Regions from separate parts of the Comamonas sp. MYb21 genome, predicted to be linked through region 3. Evidence: predicted binding sites of a transcription regulator. Region 3 holds the regulator's gene; each other region holds the start of a gene.
The links. Region 3 encodes FNR, which switches genes on or off when oxygen is low (the NO sensors DNR and NnrR bind a similar motif). Its sites were predicted from a motif close to TTGATNNNNATCAA; they were not measured.

Region 1 (5,577 bases), on a different contig from region 3:
TGTTTGACCGGGGCCGTGGCACCGCGCTGCACCTGTTCGAGCATGTGCATGGCGACTCGCGCGACCGGGGCCCGGCGATGGTCGACCTGGTCCAGACCTATGAGCAGGCCGGCCTGCTGCTCGACCCCGCCGAGCTGCCCGACCACCTGACGGTGCTGCTGGAGTTCGCCTCCACCCAGCCGACCCTGGAGGCGCGCGCCTTCATCGGTGAGTTTGCGCACATCCTGCAGTCCATCGCCGCTGCACTGGGCCGCCGGCACAGCGACTACGCCGCCGTGCTGTCCGCCGTGCTCGATCTGGCCGGCCAGCCGCTGGTGGCCGACACCCCCGCTGCGCCGCTGCCCGCCGACGAGCCGCTGGACGCAAGCTGGGAAGAGCCCGCCGCCTTTGGCGGCTGCAACAGCCAGGGCCAGGCCGCGCCGGGCAGTGCCCAACCCATCCACATCACGCGGCGCCAGCCACCCGCTGGCGCGGCCCGCTGAACCCCGAGGAGACCGCCATGCCCCTTGCATTGCACAACTTCCTGTTTAACGTCTATCCCTACATCTGCCTGGCCGTCTTTCTGATGGGGAGCCTCGCGCGCTTTGACCGCGACCAGTACACCTGGAAGAGCGACTCCTCCCAGATGCTGCGCGCCGGCCAGCTGCGCTGGGGCAGCAACCTGTTCCATATCGGCATCCTGTTCCTGCTGTTCGGCCACACGGTGGGCTTGCTCACGCCGCACTTCATGTATGAGTGGCTGATCACCGCGCCGCAAAAGCAGATGCTGGCCATCATCTCCGGCGGCACCGCCGGCCTGGTCTGCTTTATCGGCCTGAGCCTGCTGCTGCACCGGCGCATTGCCGATCCGCGCATCCGCCGCACCAGCCACCGCACCGATCTGGCCATCCTCATCATCCTGTGGGTGCAGCTGGTGCTGGGCCTGGCCACCTTGCCCGCCTCGTTCTCGCACCGGGCCGATGCCCACGCGATGCTGGTGCTGGCCGACTGGGCCCAGCGCATCGTCACCTTCCGCCCCGATGCGGCAGGCCTGGTGGCACTGGACTGGCCGTTCAAGGTGCACATGGTGCTGGGCATGACGATCTTCCTGCTCTTCCCCTTCAGCCGCCTGGTGCATGTCTGGAGCGGCTTCGCCTCCGTGGCCTACCTGGCACGGCCCTACCAGCTGGTGCGTGCGCGCCGTCTTAACCTGTCCAACAAGCAGCCAGGAGGCCGCCCATGAACGCCGATCTGCACACCCCCACCGGTGGCTGCGGCAGCGCAGCCTGCAGCTGCCAGGACAGCCCCGCCGCCCCCAGCCTGCCCCGCATCGAGGCGCCGCTGGGCGCCCCGCGCGATGCGCTGGCTGCTGCCCAGGTCAACGGCATTGCGCTGTGCGATGCCGGCGAGCTGCTGGACCCGATGGAGCTGCGCCAGCGCGCCTGCACCGAGCTGCTGCGCCAGACCGCCCAGGCCCAGGGCCTGCTCGCTGCCGACGACCCGGTGCCCCGCGCCGGCGCCATCAGCGAAGCGGCCGGCAGCGCCATCGAGCAACTGCTGGACGCCGAGCTGCAACTGCCCGAGCCCGACGACAACGCCGGCCGCCGCCACTACCAGGCGCATGCCGCCCGCTATGCCCGGGGCGAGCGCGTGCGGGCACGCCATGTGCTCTTCGCAGTGACGCCCGGCGTCGACATCAACGCCTTGCGCCAGCGCGCCGAGGCCTGCCTGCTGGATGTGCGCAGCGCCACCCCGCAAGAGCAGGCCGCCGGCGACCGCTTTGCCGCCGCTGCCAGCGCCAGCAGCAACTGCCCCAGCGGCGCGCAGGGTGGCCAGCTGGGCTGGCTGCGCATCGAAGACTGCGCCCCCGAGTTCGCCCGCGAGCTTTTCGGCCATGCCGAGGTGGGGGTGTTGCCGCGCCTGGTGCACAGCCGCTTTGGTCTGCATGTGGTGGAGGTGCAGGAGCGCGATGCGGGCACCGTGCCGCCTTATGAGCAGGTGCGGGCCGCTGTGTTGCAGCAGTTGCGGCAGCAGAGTTTTGCGACGGGCTTGTCGCAGTATTTGCGGTTGTTGGCTGGGCGGGCGCGGGTGGTGGGGGTGGATTTGGAAGGGGCGAAGACGCCTTTGGTGCAGTAGCTATTTTGTTTGTTTGCTCTGCCGTAGGTCTGGCAGTCTCGTTTGTTCTAACGACAGAGGCCGGGAGCCTCCGAGTAAGAGATGCTGACGGACTCAGCTGCCGTTTTATCTCCATTTTTCTGTCGAAGGACAGAGGCCGGATTTCGTCCGGCGGCCGACTCACTTTTCTTGCTCGCACCGGAGTGCCGGACCAAAGAAAAGTAAGCAAAAGAAGTGCGCCCCTGCTGTCTGCGACCCCTCCGCTGCGCTGCGGGGCAACCTGTGCTGAGACGTTTGCGGGCTGCGCCGTGGAACTCACTACGCGCTAAAGCGCTCCGTTCAAACAGCCACGGCGAGTCAGTTCACGAAGCATGCGCGCTGGGGCGCGCATGCCAGCCCGCAAACGCCCCATCACAGGCGCATACAGAAGGGGGGATGCCGTCACCTCCCATGCCGAGCGTAGCGATGGCATTGCGGCTGCTGAATCCCTCTTCCCCCTTCTAGCCGTGCCGAGAAGCACAGACCCAGGGGCGGGCGTGTGCCGAAGGACACACGCCTTCGTCGTCATGCTTGCCGCATCTGTTTGAACGGAGCGCCTTGGCGCGCAGTGAGTTATGCGGCACGCCCCTGGGTCGAGCATCGCAGGTTGCCCCAGTGCCGCAGGCACTGGGGACACGGATAGCAGGGGCGTGTTTCTTTGCTTACTTTCTTGCACGAGCAAGAAAGTGAGTCGCCTGCCGGGCGAAAACCGGCCTCCGGCCTGAAGGCCAAAGCAGGAGCCTGCAGGGCCAAGAGCGATGGAATGCCGACCGTCACACGATCCACCCGCCGCCCCAAACATCAGGACTGCCCTGGCAGACCATCACCCTCAGCAGGCTGAGAAGCCAAAGGATCCCACTCCGCCCAATCGGGCCCAAACAACTCCACCGGGTGCGCCGACCGCTCCGATCCATTGCCACAAGCCATGGACGACGCAGCGCAATAACGGTCACACCCCCAGCAAGTCCGCTCAGGATGCGCAGGATGGATAGGAAAACGTTTGGCCATAAAGAGCTAACAGGGCAAAGATATAGCAGTACCGCACCACTGTGCGCCTGCGCCAGTCAGCAGAATTTGACCTGGATCATGCTTGGCGTACACCGCAACGCACAGGCAGCGATGGGCAGCGAAAATGGAGGCTGTGACACAGCTCCTGAACACCCCACCCACAGCAGGCTTTGACGAGCCTTTCGGCATGCTGCAGGCCTGCCATGGCCGGGTGGCGCGCAGCCTGGATCTGTTGGGCCGCCTGGGTGCCTACCTGGCCGAGCAGGGGGGCGGCGAGGCGCAGGGCCAGGCGCGCGATGCGGCGGCCGATGTGCAGCGCTACTTTGACCTGGCAGCGCCCTTGCACCACCAGGATGAAGAGCAGCATGTGCTGCCCGTACTGCGGGCGGCAGGGCAGGGCGCGCTGGCCGACCAGCTGCAGGCTGAACACCGGCAGATGGAGGCGCTGTGGCCGGCGATACGGGCGGATCTGCAGGCAGTGCAAGCAGGCCATGCACCGACGGGCGAGGCGCTGGTGGCGGCCCGGCGCCGCTGGGCGGATTTTGACGAGGTCTACACGCGCCATATCGCGGCAGAGGAGGCGCAGGCCTACCCCAGCGCACAAGCGCAATTGGAGCCAGCCGTGCAAGCCGCGATGGGACGCGAGATGGCGCAGCGGCGCGGGGTGCGTTACCCGGAGGCGGGGCCATGAAAGGGGAACTGCAGCCAGCACGCCAGCGGCCGCTGGCCGTCAAGATCGGCGCCATTGGTTGCGCGCTGCTGCTGATGGCGCTGGTCGCGATTGGCCTGACCTTGCGGCTGACCTGGTCGCTCGAAGGGGGTGCTGCGGCGGTCAATGAAGCGGGGCGCATGCGCATGCAGACCTGGCAGCTGGCGCAGGCCTTGCCGGAGGCGAGCCCGCAGCGCCTGGCCTTGCTGATCGGCCGGCTCGACACCAGCCTGGCCTTGCTGGAAAAGGGCGATGCCGCCCGGCCGCTGTCGGTGCCGCGCGATACGGCCTCGCGTGCCGCCCTGCAAGCCGTGCAGCAACGCTGGCAGCGGCTGCGCGCAGCCTGGCAGCAGCCGGTGACCGGCAGCCATGTGGTGCAGGCCGAGGTTACGGCCCAGCAGGCGCAGAGCTTTGTCGGTGAGGTGGACCAGCTGGTCGGCCGCATCGAGCAGCAACTGGCGCGCTGGACGACCTGGCTCAACACCGCCCAGTTCGTGATGATGGCGCTGGCCATTGCTGCCGCGCTGGCGCTGCTGTATGCGGCGCAGCTGCTGGTGTTTGGGCCGCTGGCGCGGCTGCAGACGGCCCTGGCCCAGGTGGAGGCGGGCGATTTGTCGGTGCGGGTGCCAGCCGATGGCGGCGATGAGTTTGGTGCGCTGGCGCGGGGCTTCAACCGCATGGCGGTGCGCCTGCAGGACCTGTATGCTAGCCTGGAGCGCCGCGTGCAGCAAAAGACCGAACATCTGCAGGCCGAACGCGCCCGCCTGGCGGTGCTGTACGACGCTGCCGCGCTAGTGGCGCGCGCCGATGCGCTGCCCGCGCTGGCCCAGGGCTTTGCGGCCCAGATGCGCAAGACGGCGCAGGCCGATGCGGTGGCGCTGCGCTGGTCGGACGAGCACAACCGCCGCTATGTGCTGCTCGCGTCCGAAGGGCTGCCCGAGGAGATGGCCGATGCCGAGCACTGCCTGCCCACCGGTGACTGCTTTTGCGGCCAGCCCCAGGCCCAGGCGCAGACCCAGCTGGTGGCGCTGCAGGACTGGCGCCGTGGCGTGCCTGCAGCGGCCGGCCGGGTCGATGCCGGGCAATGCCGGCGGGCTGGCTTTGTCAGCGTGCTGAGCGTGCCGGTGCGGCTGCATGAGCGCATGGTGGGCGAGGTGGACCTGTTCTTTCGCCATGCCACCACCTTGGCCGCCGATGACCGCGCGCTGCTCGATGCGCTGGCCAGCCACCTGGCCGGCGGCATGGAGGGCCTGCGCGCCGACGCCTTGCAGCGCGAGGCGGCGGTGGCCGACGAGCGCGGCCTGCTGGCGCGCGAGCTGCACGACTCCATCGCGCAGAGCCTGGCGTTCTTGAAGATCCAGGCGGGGCTGTTGCGCAGCGACATGGCACGGCTGCCCCCGGATGGCGCGCGCGTGCAGGCAACCTTGGGCGAGCTCGATACCGGCATCCGCGAAAGCCTGTCCGATGTGCGCGAGCTGCTGCTGCACTTTCGCACCCGTACCAATGCCGAGGACATCGTGCCTGCACTGCGCACCACCTTGACCAAGTTCGAGCACCAGACCGGTCTGCCCGCGCAGCTGCAGATTGCCGGCGAAGGCATGGCGCTGCCGCCCGATGTGCAGGTGCAGGTGCTGCATGTGGTGCAGGAGGCGCTGTCCAACGTGCGCAAGCATGCGCAGGCCAGCCAGGTGTGGGTGGAGGTGGAGCAAGGCCCGCAGTGGGCGGTG
Region 2 (5,577 bases), on a different contig from region 3:
ACATGCCCTGGGGTTTGGCATAGCCGCCGCCGCAGGTCTCGGCGCTGGCGCCGGGCATCGCAGGCATGGTGTCCGAGGCCATGATCGCCTGGCTGCCCACTTGCAGGTGGGCGTGCATCAGGCGGGATTGCGCCTCGGGCGGGAGCTGCGGCATGCCTTCGCCAGGCGGCATGTCGCTAAAGCGCATCTGGTGCATGATCTGGCCGCCAAACAGCTGGGCGTAAAAGGCCATGGCTTCGGCGCAATCGCCATCAAAGTTCAGATAGGGGATGAATTGCATTCTTGTCTCCTCGTCGTGGGTCAGCCATTCTGGGCTCGGCCCGTCCATCGTGTCCATCTCCAAATCGTGATGACCGTTTCTGAATGTAAGCCGCTAGAGCTCGCCCTGCACGGCGATGCTGGACTGGAGCGGTGGAGCCCAAGCCTTGCCGTATGCTGGGCGCCTGTTCTTCACTGCCGCCTCTATGTCTTTTGATCCCTTGGATACCTCTGCAGCGCTGCCGCTTGCCGATACAGAAATTGCCAGGCTGCGACAGCGCTTGCACAATGCGCGGCATCTGCTGGTGCTGACGGGGGCAGGGGCCAGTGCGGAGTCCGGCGTGCCCACCTTCCGCGATGCGCAGACGGGCTACTGGGCGCAGTTCAGCCCCGAGGAGATGGCCAGCGAGGCGGGTTTTCTGGCCCATCCGCAGCGGGTCTGGGACTGGTACCAGTACCGCCGTGAGCTGGTCCGCCAAGTGATGCCCAATGCCGGCCATGTGGCGCTGGCCCAATGGCAGGCGCGCCACCCCGGCCGGATGACCCTGGTCACGCAGAACGTCGATGGCCTGCACCAACGTGCGGGCAGTGCGCCAGTGCTGTGCCTGCATGGCAATCTAATGGACAACCGCTGGCTGCTGCCGCCCAAGCCTTGTTGCGATGCCCGCTTTACCGAAGGCGATGCGCCGCCGCAATGCCCTGGCTGCGGCAACTACCTGCGCCCGGCGGTGGTCTGGTTTGGCGAGGCCTTGCCCCATGCCGAGCTGCAGCAGGCGCAAGATGCCGCCAAGGCCTGTGACCTGATGCTGGTGATTGGCACCTCCGGCCATGTCTACCCGGCGGCCGGACTGGCCCATATCGCCGCCCGGGGCGGCGCCCATGTGGTGGTCATCAACCCTGAGCCGACCGCGCTCGACAGCGTGGCCGACCGCTGCTGGCGCCTGCCTTCGGCACAGATTTTGCCGGCTCTGCTGGCCTAAGCTTGTCGCTTGCCTTCGCTCAAGCCTCGGCGCTGGCGGCGTTGAGTGTGGCCATCGCATCGGCATCGAGCTGCAACTGGCTGGCACGGATCAGCGACTGCAGCTGCTCGAGGTTGCTGGCGCTGGCAATCGGCGAGGCAATGGCCGGCTGGCGCATGACCCAGGCCACGGCCACCTCGCCCATCGGGGCGCCCGTGCGGCTGCTCACCTGTTCGAGCGCGGCCAGAATGCGCAAGCCCCGGTCGTTCAGATACAGCTGGGTGGTCTTGGCGCCGCGCGGGCTTTTGCTCGCGTCCTCGGCCTTGCGGTACTTACCGGTCAAAAAGCCGGCAGCCAGGCTGTAGAAATTGATGACGCCCACGCCCTGCGCAACGCACAGCGGCTGCAGCTCTTGCTCGAACACGGCACGGTCGTAGAGGTTGAAAAGCGGCTGCAGGCTCTCATAGCGCGCCAGGCCATGCTGCTCGCTGGTCTGCAGTGCCTGGGCCAAACGCGCTGCGCTGTAATTGCTGGCGCCCACGGCGCGCAGCTTGCCCTCGGCAATCAACTCGCCAAAGGTGCCCATCACATCGGCCAGCGGTACCTGCGCGTCGTCGTCATGCGATTGGTAGAGATCGATGTAATCGGTCTGCAGGCGCTGCAAGGAGGCATCGACCGCCTGGCGGATGTACTCCGGGCGCAGGCCGACCTTGCCATCGCCCATGTCCTTGCCGACCTTGGTGGCCAACACCACCTGCGCGCGCTTGCCCGAGCTGCGCAGCCATTTGCCGATCACGCGCTCCGATTCACCGCCGCTGTGGCCAGGCGCCCAGCGCGAGTACACGTCAGCGGTATCGACAAAGTTCATGCCGGCATCCAGCCAGGCATCGAGTAGGCGAAAGCTGGTGGCCTCGTCAGCCGTCCAGCCAAACACATTGCCGCCCAGGCACAGCGGCGAGACTTGCAGGGGGGATCGGCCAAGAGAACGCAGGGATGTTGTCATAGCGAATACGCGCGTCAGTGCCCAGCAGGGCGGAGCAAACATTATGCGGCGCGGGCTGGCGCAGTGCTATCGTTGATGCAGCGCAAACCGCTCGCAATTGCCGCATAGGTGGCAGTGCTGCTGGGCCTGCCAGGTTTGCCGGGCCCTGCGTTTTAGAGTAAGTTATGCATGCAACAACAAAAAGGAGTGACACTATGTTCAAACATATTCTGGTGCCGGTCGATGGGTCTGCCACCTCCATGCTCGCCGTCAACAAAGCCGCCGGTCTTGCCAAGGCCTTTGGCAGCCAGGTCACTGCGGTGTATGTGATCGATCCCTATCCCTTCACCGGCGTGGGCGCCGATTTTGCCTATGGCCAGGCGCAGTACCTGTCTGCCGCCACTGCCGATGCGCACACCGCGTTGGATGCCGTCAAAACTGCGATGGAGCAGGCGGGCATCCCCGTCGATACCGTCATGGGTGAGGGCCACTCCGTGCACGACGGCGTGATGGAAGCCGTCAAAACCACGGGGGCCGACCTGATCGTCATGGGGTCGCATGGCCGCAAGGGCCTGGAAAAGCTGGTGCTGGGCAGCGTGACCCAGCGCGTGCTGAGCGACAGCCTGATCCCTGTGTTGGTGGTGCGCCAGTAAGGTCTGCGGCGGCACCCGGCTTGCTGCCGTGTTCATTGAGGGGATGGCTACCGGGCAGCGCTGCGGCGCTGCCCAAAGTTGTGTAGCACGCAATGCTTTTGTGACCGCCGTAAGCTCGCCCGCTTGACGGAGTTTTACATGCAGTCCTTTCCTCCTCCTTATTGTGATGCCGACCAGGTGGACGGCACCTTGCGCGCCTATGGCTATGCGGTGCTCAGCCCCGCGGCCGTGGCGCAGTGGGCAGCCTGCCCGCCCGATGCGCTGGCGGCGCTCAGCAGCCACTGGGAGGCCATGCCCCACGATGCCTACCTGAAAGACGGCGGCCGCTACCGCAAGCGCCGCCATTCCTGCTATGTGGTGCAGCACGACCAGGTGCAGGCGGTGACGCACCGCGCCCACTGGCAGCCGGTGGAATACAACGCCTTGCATGGCGGCATGCAGCGCTGGTTTGAGCCCGTCGCAGCCAGCACCCAGGCGCTGCCCGCCTGGCGCCAGATCATGCGGGCGCTGGGGCATACCGCGCAGGCGCTGTTTCCCAGCACTGGGCAGGCACCCTGGTACACCGAGGCCCACCAGTTCCGCATCGACACCGCCGAAGGCATTGGCCGGCCCACCCCCGAAGGCGCGCACCGCGATGGCGTGGACCTGGTGGCGGTGTTTCTGGTCGCACGCGAAGGCATCAAGGGCGGGGAGACCCGGGTGTTTGATGCCCAGGGCCCGCAAGGCCTGCGCTTTACCTTGACCGAGCCCTGGTCGCTGATGCTGCTCGACGATGCCCGCATGATTCATGAGAGCACACCGATCCAACCAGTGGGTGAGGAACCGGGCCACCGCGATACGCTGGTGGTGACCCTGCGCCGCGAGGCTTTCCAGGGAGACGGCGCCTGAAGGCTGGCATCGCCATTAGCCATTCGGGCCTTTGGCCTGGCCACAAAAAAGGGCACCTGCGAGGTGCCCTTGTCGTATCCCAGCCCTGGGGCTTACTGGATGGTCGCGCCCGAGGCCTCAACAATGGCCTTGGCGTCCTGGAAGTCCTTGTGGAAGAACTTGTCAAAGTCCGATACGGACATGGCCTGGGGCTCGGCGCCTTGGGCCAGGATGGAATCCTGCACTTCCTTTTGGCCCAGCAGTTTGTTGACCTCGGTGTTGAGCTTGCTGACGATGGGCGCGGGCAGGTTCTTGGGGCCAAACAGGCCATACCAGGTGCTCACATCAAAGCCCTTCATGCCCAGTTCCGCAACGGTAGGCACATCGGGCAGCGAGCTGCTGCGCTTGGCCGAGGTAACAGCCAGTGGACGCAGCTTGCCGGCCTTGATCTGGCCAATGGCCGAGGGCACGGACGACACCAGCAGGTCGACGTTGCCGGACAGGGTGTCGAGCAGCGCGGGGTTGGAGCCCTTGTACGGCACGTGGGTCAGCTTGACACCGGCCGCCTTCTCAAACAGCACGCCAGCGATATGGATGCTGGTGCCATTGCCGGGCGAGCCATAGGTGATCTTGCCGGGATCGGCCTTGGCGGCGGCGATCACATCGTTCAAGGTCTTGAACTTGCTGTTTTCCGAGGTGGCAATGATGACCGGCGAGTAGGCCACATGGGCGATCGGGGTCAGGTCCTTGGCGGGGTTCCAGGGCAGGCCCTTGTACAGGTAGTAGCCCAGCACCACGTTGTCCTTCTGGCCCATGACGATGTCATAGCCCGTTGGCTGGGCCTTGGCCACTTCGCTGATACCGATGGTGCCACCCGCGCCGGCACGGTTGTCAGCGACCACCGTCCAGTGGTTTTGCTCGCTGAGCTTTTGTGCAATGATGCGCGAGATGATGTCGGTGCCGCCGCCTGGCGGGAAGGGCACGACCATGCGGACGGGCTTGCTGCCGGGGTAGTCTGCCCCCGCACCCTGGGCCATGGCAGCCGAAGCGGCCCCCACCGTGAGCGCCACTGCGGCGCACTGCAGAATCTGTTTCATCATTTTGTTGTCTCCTTGAGAGTGACACCTTCGCATGGCTTTTGCAGAGTCGGCCAAGGAGGTAGTTGCATAAACGGTCAAAGGGGTGATGATGCATGCCATCACGCCAGGTGGCATATTCTAGGGGCTGTCGTGTGGAGCGATGGGCAGCAGGCACAAAACAGGATCTGTCGCCGATGGCCCAGGCTGGAGGCGTAGGTGGATGACAACAGAAGGATCGACTATGAAAGCAAAACTCGTGGGGGCTTTGGCCTCGGTGGTGATGGGCTGCGCGGCCCTGGTGAGCCTGCCCAGCCAGGCGGCGCTGGCCGTTGGTGCCCAGGCACCGATGTTCAGCACGCAGTCGGCATTGGCTGGCAAGGTGCAGCGCTTTGACATGGCCGAGGCCTTGAAGCGCGGCCCCGTGGTCCTGTACTTCTTCCCCAAGGCCTTCAGCCAGGGCTGCACGATCGAGGCCCATGCCTTTGCCGAGGCCACGCCCACTTTTGCGGCCTCCGGCGCGCAGGTCGTCGGCATCTCGCATGACGACATTGCCACGATGCAGCGCTTCTCGAGCGAAGCCTGCCGCGACCAGTTCAGTGTGGCCTCCGACCCCGATGCCAAGGCCATCCAGGCCTATGATGCGGGCTCCGCCGCAAGGCCGGGTACTGCGTCACGCATCTCCTATGTGATCGCACCGGACGGCAAGGTGATCTATGCCCACGAGGGCAGCGATCCGCTCGAGCATGTGCAGCAGACCTTGAAGGCGGTGCAGGCCTGGA
Region 3 (5,577 bases):
GACGACATGGCCGCCATTCTCTACACGAGTGGCACCACCGGGCGCAGCAAGGGCGCGATGCTGAGCCACGGCAACCTGCTGAGCAATGCCGTCATGCTCAAGGACTACTGGGGCTGGAAAAAGGGCGATGTGCTGATCCATGCGCTGCCGATCTTCCATGTGCATGGCCTGTTTGTCGCGATCCATGCGGCCTTGCTCAATGGCAGCAAGATGGTCTGGTTTGCCAAGTTCGAGCCCAAGGCGGTGATTGCCGCGATGGCGCGGGCGACGGTCTTCATGGGCGTGCCGACTCTGTATGTGCGCCTGCTGGCCGAGCCGGGCCTGACCAAGGCGGCGGCCCAGCACATGCGTTTGTTCATCTCCGGCTCGGCGCCTTTGCTGATCGAGACCTTCCGCGACTGGCAGACCCGCACCGGCCACACGATTTTGGAGCGCTATGGCATGAGCGAGACCATCATGCTGGTCTCCAACCCCTACCAGGCCGATGCCCGCCATGGCGGCCAGGACGAGCGCCGGGGCGGCACGGTGGGCTTTGCGCTGCCGGGTGTGGGCGTGCGGGTGCAGGGCGATGACGGCCAGGCGCTGGGCGCCGACGAGATCGGTCATATCCAGGTGCAAGGCCCCAATGTGTTCAGCGGCTACTGGCGCATGCCCGAGAAGACCGCGCAGGAGTTCACGGCCGACGGCTGGTTCAAGACCGGTGACGTGGGCAAGATTGATGCGCGCGGCTATGTGACCATCGTCGGCCGCAGCAAGGACCTGATCATCTCCGGCGGCTACAACGTCTACCCGGCCGAGATCGAGGGCTTCATCAACGAACTGCCGGGCGTGGCCGAAAGCGCGCTGGTTGGCGTGCCACACCCCGATTTTGGCGAAGTGGGCGTGGCCGTGGTCATTGCCAAGGTGGGCCAGCAGCTCGATGCCGAGGGCATCATTGCGACTTTGAAAAAGCAGCTGGCCAACTTCAAGATTCCCAAGCGCTGCTTTGTCGTGGGCGAGCTGCCGCGCAACACCATGGGCAAGGTGCAAAAGAACCTGCTGCGCGACCAGTACCAGGGCCTGTTCAAGGGCTGATGCGCCCATGAAGGCGGCCTGCGCCGCCATGACAAAACCCTCGCGCTGTGGCCGCTCAGAAGCTGCCGCAGGCGAAGGTTTGCTATTGGGCGGATGCGCTTAGGTGGCGATCAGCGCAGCACCAGCACCGGTATCGTCGCATGGGTCAGCACATGCTGGGTTTCACTGCCCAGCAGCAGGCGCTTCAAGCCCCGGTAGCCGTGCGATGCCATGACGATCAGGTCGCAGTTTTCCTTTTTCGCCGTCTCCAGCAGCGCCTCGGCAATCATGTCGGACTTGATCACCAGGGTCTTGATGGGCACGCCGGTGGCAGCGCCTTCGGCCACCACCTTGTCGACAATGCCCTGGGCGGCGCGTTCCCAGCCGTCCTCGATGCGCGCAATGTCATCGGGGTTTTGCATGGTGCTGCCCTCGAAGTAGCTGCGCGGGTAGTTGGGCGAGATGTTGACGGCAGTCACCGTGGCGTGGCTCAGCTTGGCCAGCGCGAGGGCGTGGCGCACGGCCTTCTCGGACAGCTCAGAGCCATCGGTGGCAAGCAGGATATGTTGGTACATGGCAGGCTCCTTTCAGGTCAGACGTAGGGCAGGGCCGCTGTTGCGCAGTCTTGCCGTGGCTTCAACACAGAGCATCGCCGCTTGCGGCTTGAGCGGATGTCGGATCAGACCGCGTTTGTGTCCGCTGGCGCGGCGAGTTGGAATAGCTGCCTAGCTTAGGCCGAGCAGGCCTGGGTGTTGATCAGGCCCTGGAGCTTGTCGGTGTCCAGAATGCGCACATGGCGCTGCTTGACCTCGATGATGTTCTCCTCGGCAAACTTGGAGAAGGTGCGGCTGACGGTCTCGAGCTTGAGGCCCAGGTAGCTGCCGATTTCCTCGCGTGTCATGCGCAGGATCAGCTCATGCTGCGAAAAGCCCCGGGCATGCAGGCGCTGCACCAGGTTCAGCAAGAAGGCGGCCAGGCGCTCTTCGGCGCGCATGCTGCCCAGCAGCAGCATGACGCCATGCTCGCGCACGATCTCGCGGCTCATGACCTTGTGCACATGGTGCTGCAAGGCGGTCACTTCGCGCGACAGGTCTTCGAGCGAGGAGTAGGGCATCACGCAGACTTCGGCGTCTTCCAGCGCAATCGCGTCGCAGGAATGGCGGTCGTTGACGATGCCGTCAAGCCCGATGATCTCGCCCGCCATCTGAAAGCCGGTGACCTGGTCGCGTCCGTCTTCGGTGGCGATGCTGGTCTTGAAAAAGCCGGTGCGAATCGCATAGAGGGAGGTGAAGGTCTCACCGTTGCGGAACAGCGCGCTGCCGCGTTTGATCTTGCGCCGGGTGGCGACGATCTCGTCGATGCGCTCCATTTGTTCGGCCGACAGTCCCACGGGCATGCACAGCTCGCGCAAATTGCAGTTGGAGCACACCACTTTGATGGAGTTGGATGTCATGTATCAATACCCGTGAACAAATATTCATGTAGGAACGGCGTTCCTCGTATGCGCCTATTGTGCGTGCAGGCGCCAAATGGGTTCTTGATGTACATCAAGGACGCGTGGCAGAGCTTGGGGCACATTGGGGGTCCGCTAGGAAGAAGCCACATGATTTCCCTGACCCCCGACCTGCTGCGCCGTTTTGATGTTCCCGGCCCCCGTTACACCTCGTATCCTACCGCAGACCGATTTGTTGAAGCCTTTGCTGCGAATGAGTACAAGCAGGCGCTGGCGCAACGCGGCACCGGCCTGGCTGGCAGGCTCGCTCCGCTGTCCTTGTATGTGCATGTGCCGTTCTGCGCCTCGCTGTGCTACTACTGCGCCTGCAACAAGATCATCACCAAGCATGCCGAGCGGGCCGACGAGTACCTGGACTACCTCGAGCGCGAGCTGGACCTGCAGCTGGCCCACGTCAGCGCCCGTCCCACCATCAGCCAGCTGCACCTGGGCGGGGGCTCACCCACGTTCTTGACCGATGCCGGCCTCAGCCGCCTGATGGACATGGTCAAGCAGCGTTTTCATCTGAAGCCCGGTGGCGAGTACTCGATCGAGGTGGACCCGCGCACCGTGAGCCGCGAGCGCCTGCAGCATCTCTACCAGCTGGGCTTTAACCGGCTGAGCTTTGGCGTGCAGGATTTTGACCCACTGGTGCAAAAGGCTGTGCACCGTGAGCAGCCCGCTGACCAGGTGTTTGCCTTGGTCGAGCAGGCGCGTGAGATCGGCTTTGAATCTATCAATATCGATCTGATCTATGGTTTGCCCCAACAAAGCCCGGCCAGCTTTGTGCGCACGATGGAGCAGGTCAATGCGCTGCGGCCCGACCGCATTGCGCTCTACGCCTATGCGCACCTGCCCGAGCGCTTCAAGCCCCAGCGCCGCATCCAGGCGCAGGACCTGCCCAGCCCCGCCGATAAGCTCGCCATGCTGGCCCAGGCCCTGGCCGCGCTGGAAGGCGCCGGTTATGTGTATGTGGGCATGGACCATTTCGCCTTGCCCGACGATGCCTTGGCGGTGGCCAAGCGCCAAGGGCGCCTGCACCGCAACTTTCAGGGCTACAGCACCCAGCCCGATTGCGATCTGCTGGCGCTGGGCGTGTCGGCCATCGGCCGCATTGGCGCGACCTACAGCCAGAATGCCAAGACCCTGGAGGAGTACTACGACCTGATCGACCAGGGCCAGATCCCCGTGGTGCGGGGCCTGGCATTGACGCGCGATGACCTGCTGCGCCGCGCGGTGATCATGGGCCTGATGTGCCAGGGGAGCCTGGCGATTGAATCGCTGGAGCAGGCCTGGCTGATTGATTTTGCGCAGTACTTTGCCGCCGAGCTGGCCCAGCTGCGCGAGCTGCAGGACCAGGGCCTGGTGCAACTGAGCGACGAGGCGATCAATGTGACCGAGCTGGGCTGGTACTTTGTGCGCGGTGTGGCCATGGTGTTCGACAAGAACCTGCAGGCCGACCGCAACCGGGCGCGCTTCTCGCGGATTATCTAGCCCGCTGTGGCAGGTCTCAGCCCTGCCAGGCCGCCAGGCTTTTGTAGAGCATGTACGCGGCCAGGCACAGCAAGATGCCGCCAAAGATCTTCTTGAGCTGGCCTACCGGCAGCCGGTGCGCGGCACGGGCGCCCAGCGGCGCCGTCAGCACGCTGCAGGTGGCAATGGCGGCCAGGCCGGGCAGCCAGATATAGCCCAGCGAATGCGGCGGCAGCCCCTGCAGGTGCAGGCCGGCCACCATGAAGCCGATGACATTGGTGACCGCAATCGGAAAGCCCAGCGCCGAGCTGGTGGCGACCGCGTTGTGCATCGGCACGCTGCACCAGGTCATGAAAGGCACGCTGATGAAGGCGCCGCCCGCGCCCACCAGGCCCGAGAGGCAGCCGATCACGCCGCCAGCGGCCATCTGGCCGGCCGTGCCCGGCATGGCGCGCATGGCCTTGCTGTTGGGCTTGCGGAACATGCGCAGTGCCGAGTAACCAATGAACAGGCCAAAAAACAAACCCAGGTAGCTGCCCTTGAGCACCGCAAAAATGCCCAGGCTGGCCAGCAGGCCGCCCAGCACAATGCCCGGGGCCAGGCGTTTGACAAGGTCCCAGCGCACGGCGCCATGCTGGTGGTGGGCGCGCACGCTGGACACAGATGTGAAGACGATGGTCGCCATCGAGGTGGCAATCGCCATCTTGATCGCCAGCTCCGGCGCCACCCCTTGGGTGCCCAGGATGTAGGTGATGAAGGGTACCAGCACCATGCCGCCGCCAATGCCCAGCAGGCCCGCGAGAAATCCGCCGATCAGGCCCAGAAACGACAGCGGCAGCAAAACAAGAGGATCAGTCATGGCGCGCAGTAAAAAGGCCACCTGAAACAGGTGGCCTGAAACCCCGCTGTCGCGGAGAGGAGAAGACAGGTTGGGCAGCCTGCCCGAAAAAATCAGGTGTTCGCAGCGGATCCACTGGACCGTCATCCTGAACCGGGGGTTCAGGTGGGCAAGGGCAACCTATCGTTGGGTTCATCTGACGCGAGACGATCACGCTCAATAGGTGATGTACCAAGCCCGTGCTCGTAGAGCATTGGTTCAAGGAACTATAAAGTCCAGCAGGGCTGCGAACGCTTCCATTGTAATCGCTCGCGCCTGCCGCACCCACCAAAACTGCATGTCAATGTGCCTGGATTGGTCAAAAAAGATAGCTGGTTAGCTAGATTGAGAAAGCGCCAAGCTGATATTTTGGCAGGAGGCATTGCATGGCGCCGCAATCTGGTGTTGGCGCCTGCTTACCGCCAGGCCTCAGGCGCTGGTGTCCAGGGTTTCGGCGGCCTTGGCAGGGGCGGGCGCCAGCGCCGCGTCCAGTCGCTGCATCACCGACTGCAGGCGGGGCTCGTCCCAGTCCAGGCTGGCCTGGTCACCGGTGGCGGGCTGGGCCTGCGCCTCGGCCATCGCGGCAGACTGGGCAGCGGCTTGCGCCTGCAGCGCGTCGGCGGTCTGGCTGAGCTGGCTGTTTTGCACCTGTAAATCCAGCAGATCAAAGGCGACATTGAGG

Region 1: WH367_RS14430 (hemerythrin domain-containing protein) is a predicted target of FNR. The motif match lies at 3,208-3,221, and genes of this name have one in related genera.
Region 2: WH367_RS07030 (universal stress protein) is a predicted target of FNR. The motif match lies at 2,293-2,306, and genes of this name have one in related genera.

Annotation. Positions count from the first base shown of each region.
Region 1 is NZ_JBBGZC010000009.1:62,937-68,513, reverse strand. Features, by position in the region: gene narJ (nitrate reductase molybdenum cofactor assembly chaperone) at 1-482, shown strand, start outside; gene narI (respiratory nitrate reductase subunit gamma) at 500-1,222, shown strand; gene WH367_RS14440 (peptidylprolyl isomerase) at 1,219-2,115, shown strand; gene WH367_RS14435 (DUF3079 domain-containing protein) at 2,935-3,141, opposite strand; gene WH367_RS14430 (hemerythrin domain-containing protein) at 3,275-3,832, shown strand; gene WH367_RS14425 (type IV pili methyl-accepting chemotaxis transducer N-terminal domain-containing protein) at 3,829-5,577, shown strand, end outside.
Region 2 is NZ_JBBGZC010000004.1:83,129-88,705, forward strand. Features, by position in the region: gene WH367_RS07015 (VOC family protein) at 1-280, opposite strand, end outside; gene WH367_RS07020 (SIR2 family NAD-dependent protein deacylase) at 465-1,238, shown strand; gene WH367_RS07025 (aldo/keto reductase) at 1,258-2,220, opposite strand; gene WH367_RS07030 (universal stress protein) at 2,415-2,852, shown strand; gene WH367_RS07035 (2OG-Fe dioxygenase family protein) at 2,991-3,740, shown strand; gene WH367_RS07040 (Bug family tripartite tricarboxylate transporter substrate binding protein) at 3,833-4,819, opposite strand; gene WH367_RS07045 (peroxiredoxin) at 5,040-5,577, shown strand, end outside.
Region 3 is NZ_JBBGZC010000014.1:118,252-123,828, reverse strand. Features, by position in the region: gene WH367_RS20400 (malonate--CoA ligase) at 1-1,074, shown strand, start outside; gene WH367_RS20395 (universal stress protein) at 1,185-1,628, opposite strand; gene fnr (fumarate/nitrate reduction transcriptional regulator Fnr) at 1,784-2,506, opposite strand; gene hemN (oxygen-independent coproporphyrinogen III oxidase) at 2,657-4,039, shown strand; gene WH367_RS20380 (sulfite exporter TauE/SafE family protein) at 4,056-4,877, opposite strand; gene WH367_RS20375 (cell division protein ZapA) at 5,325-5,577, opposite strand, start outside.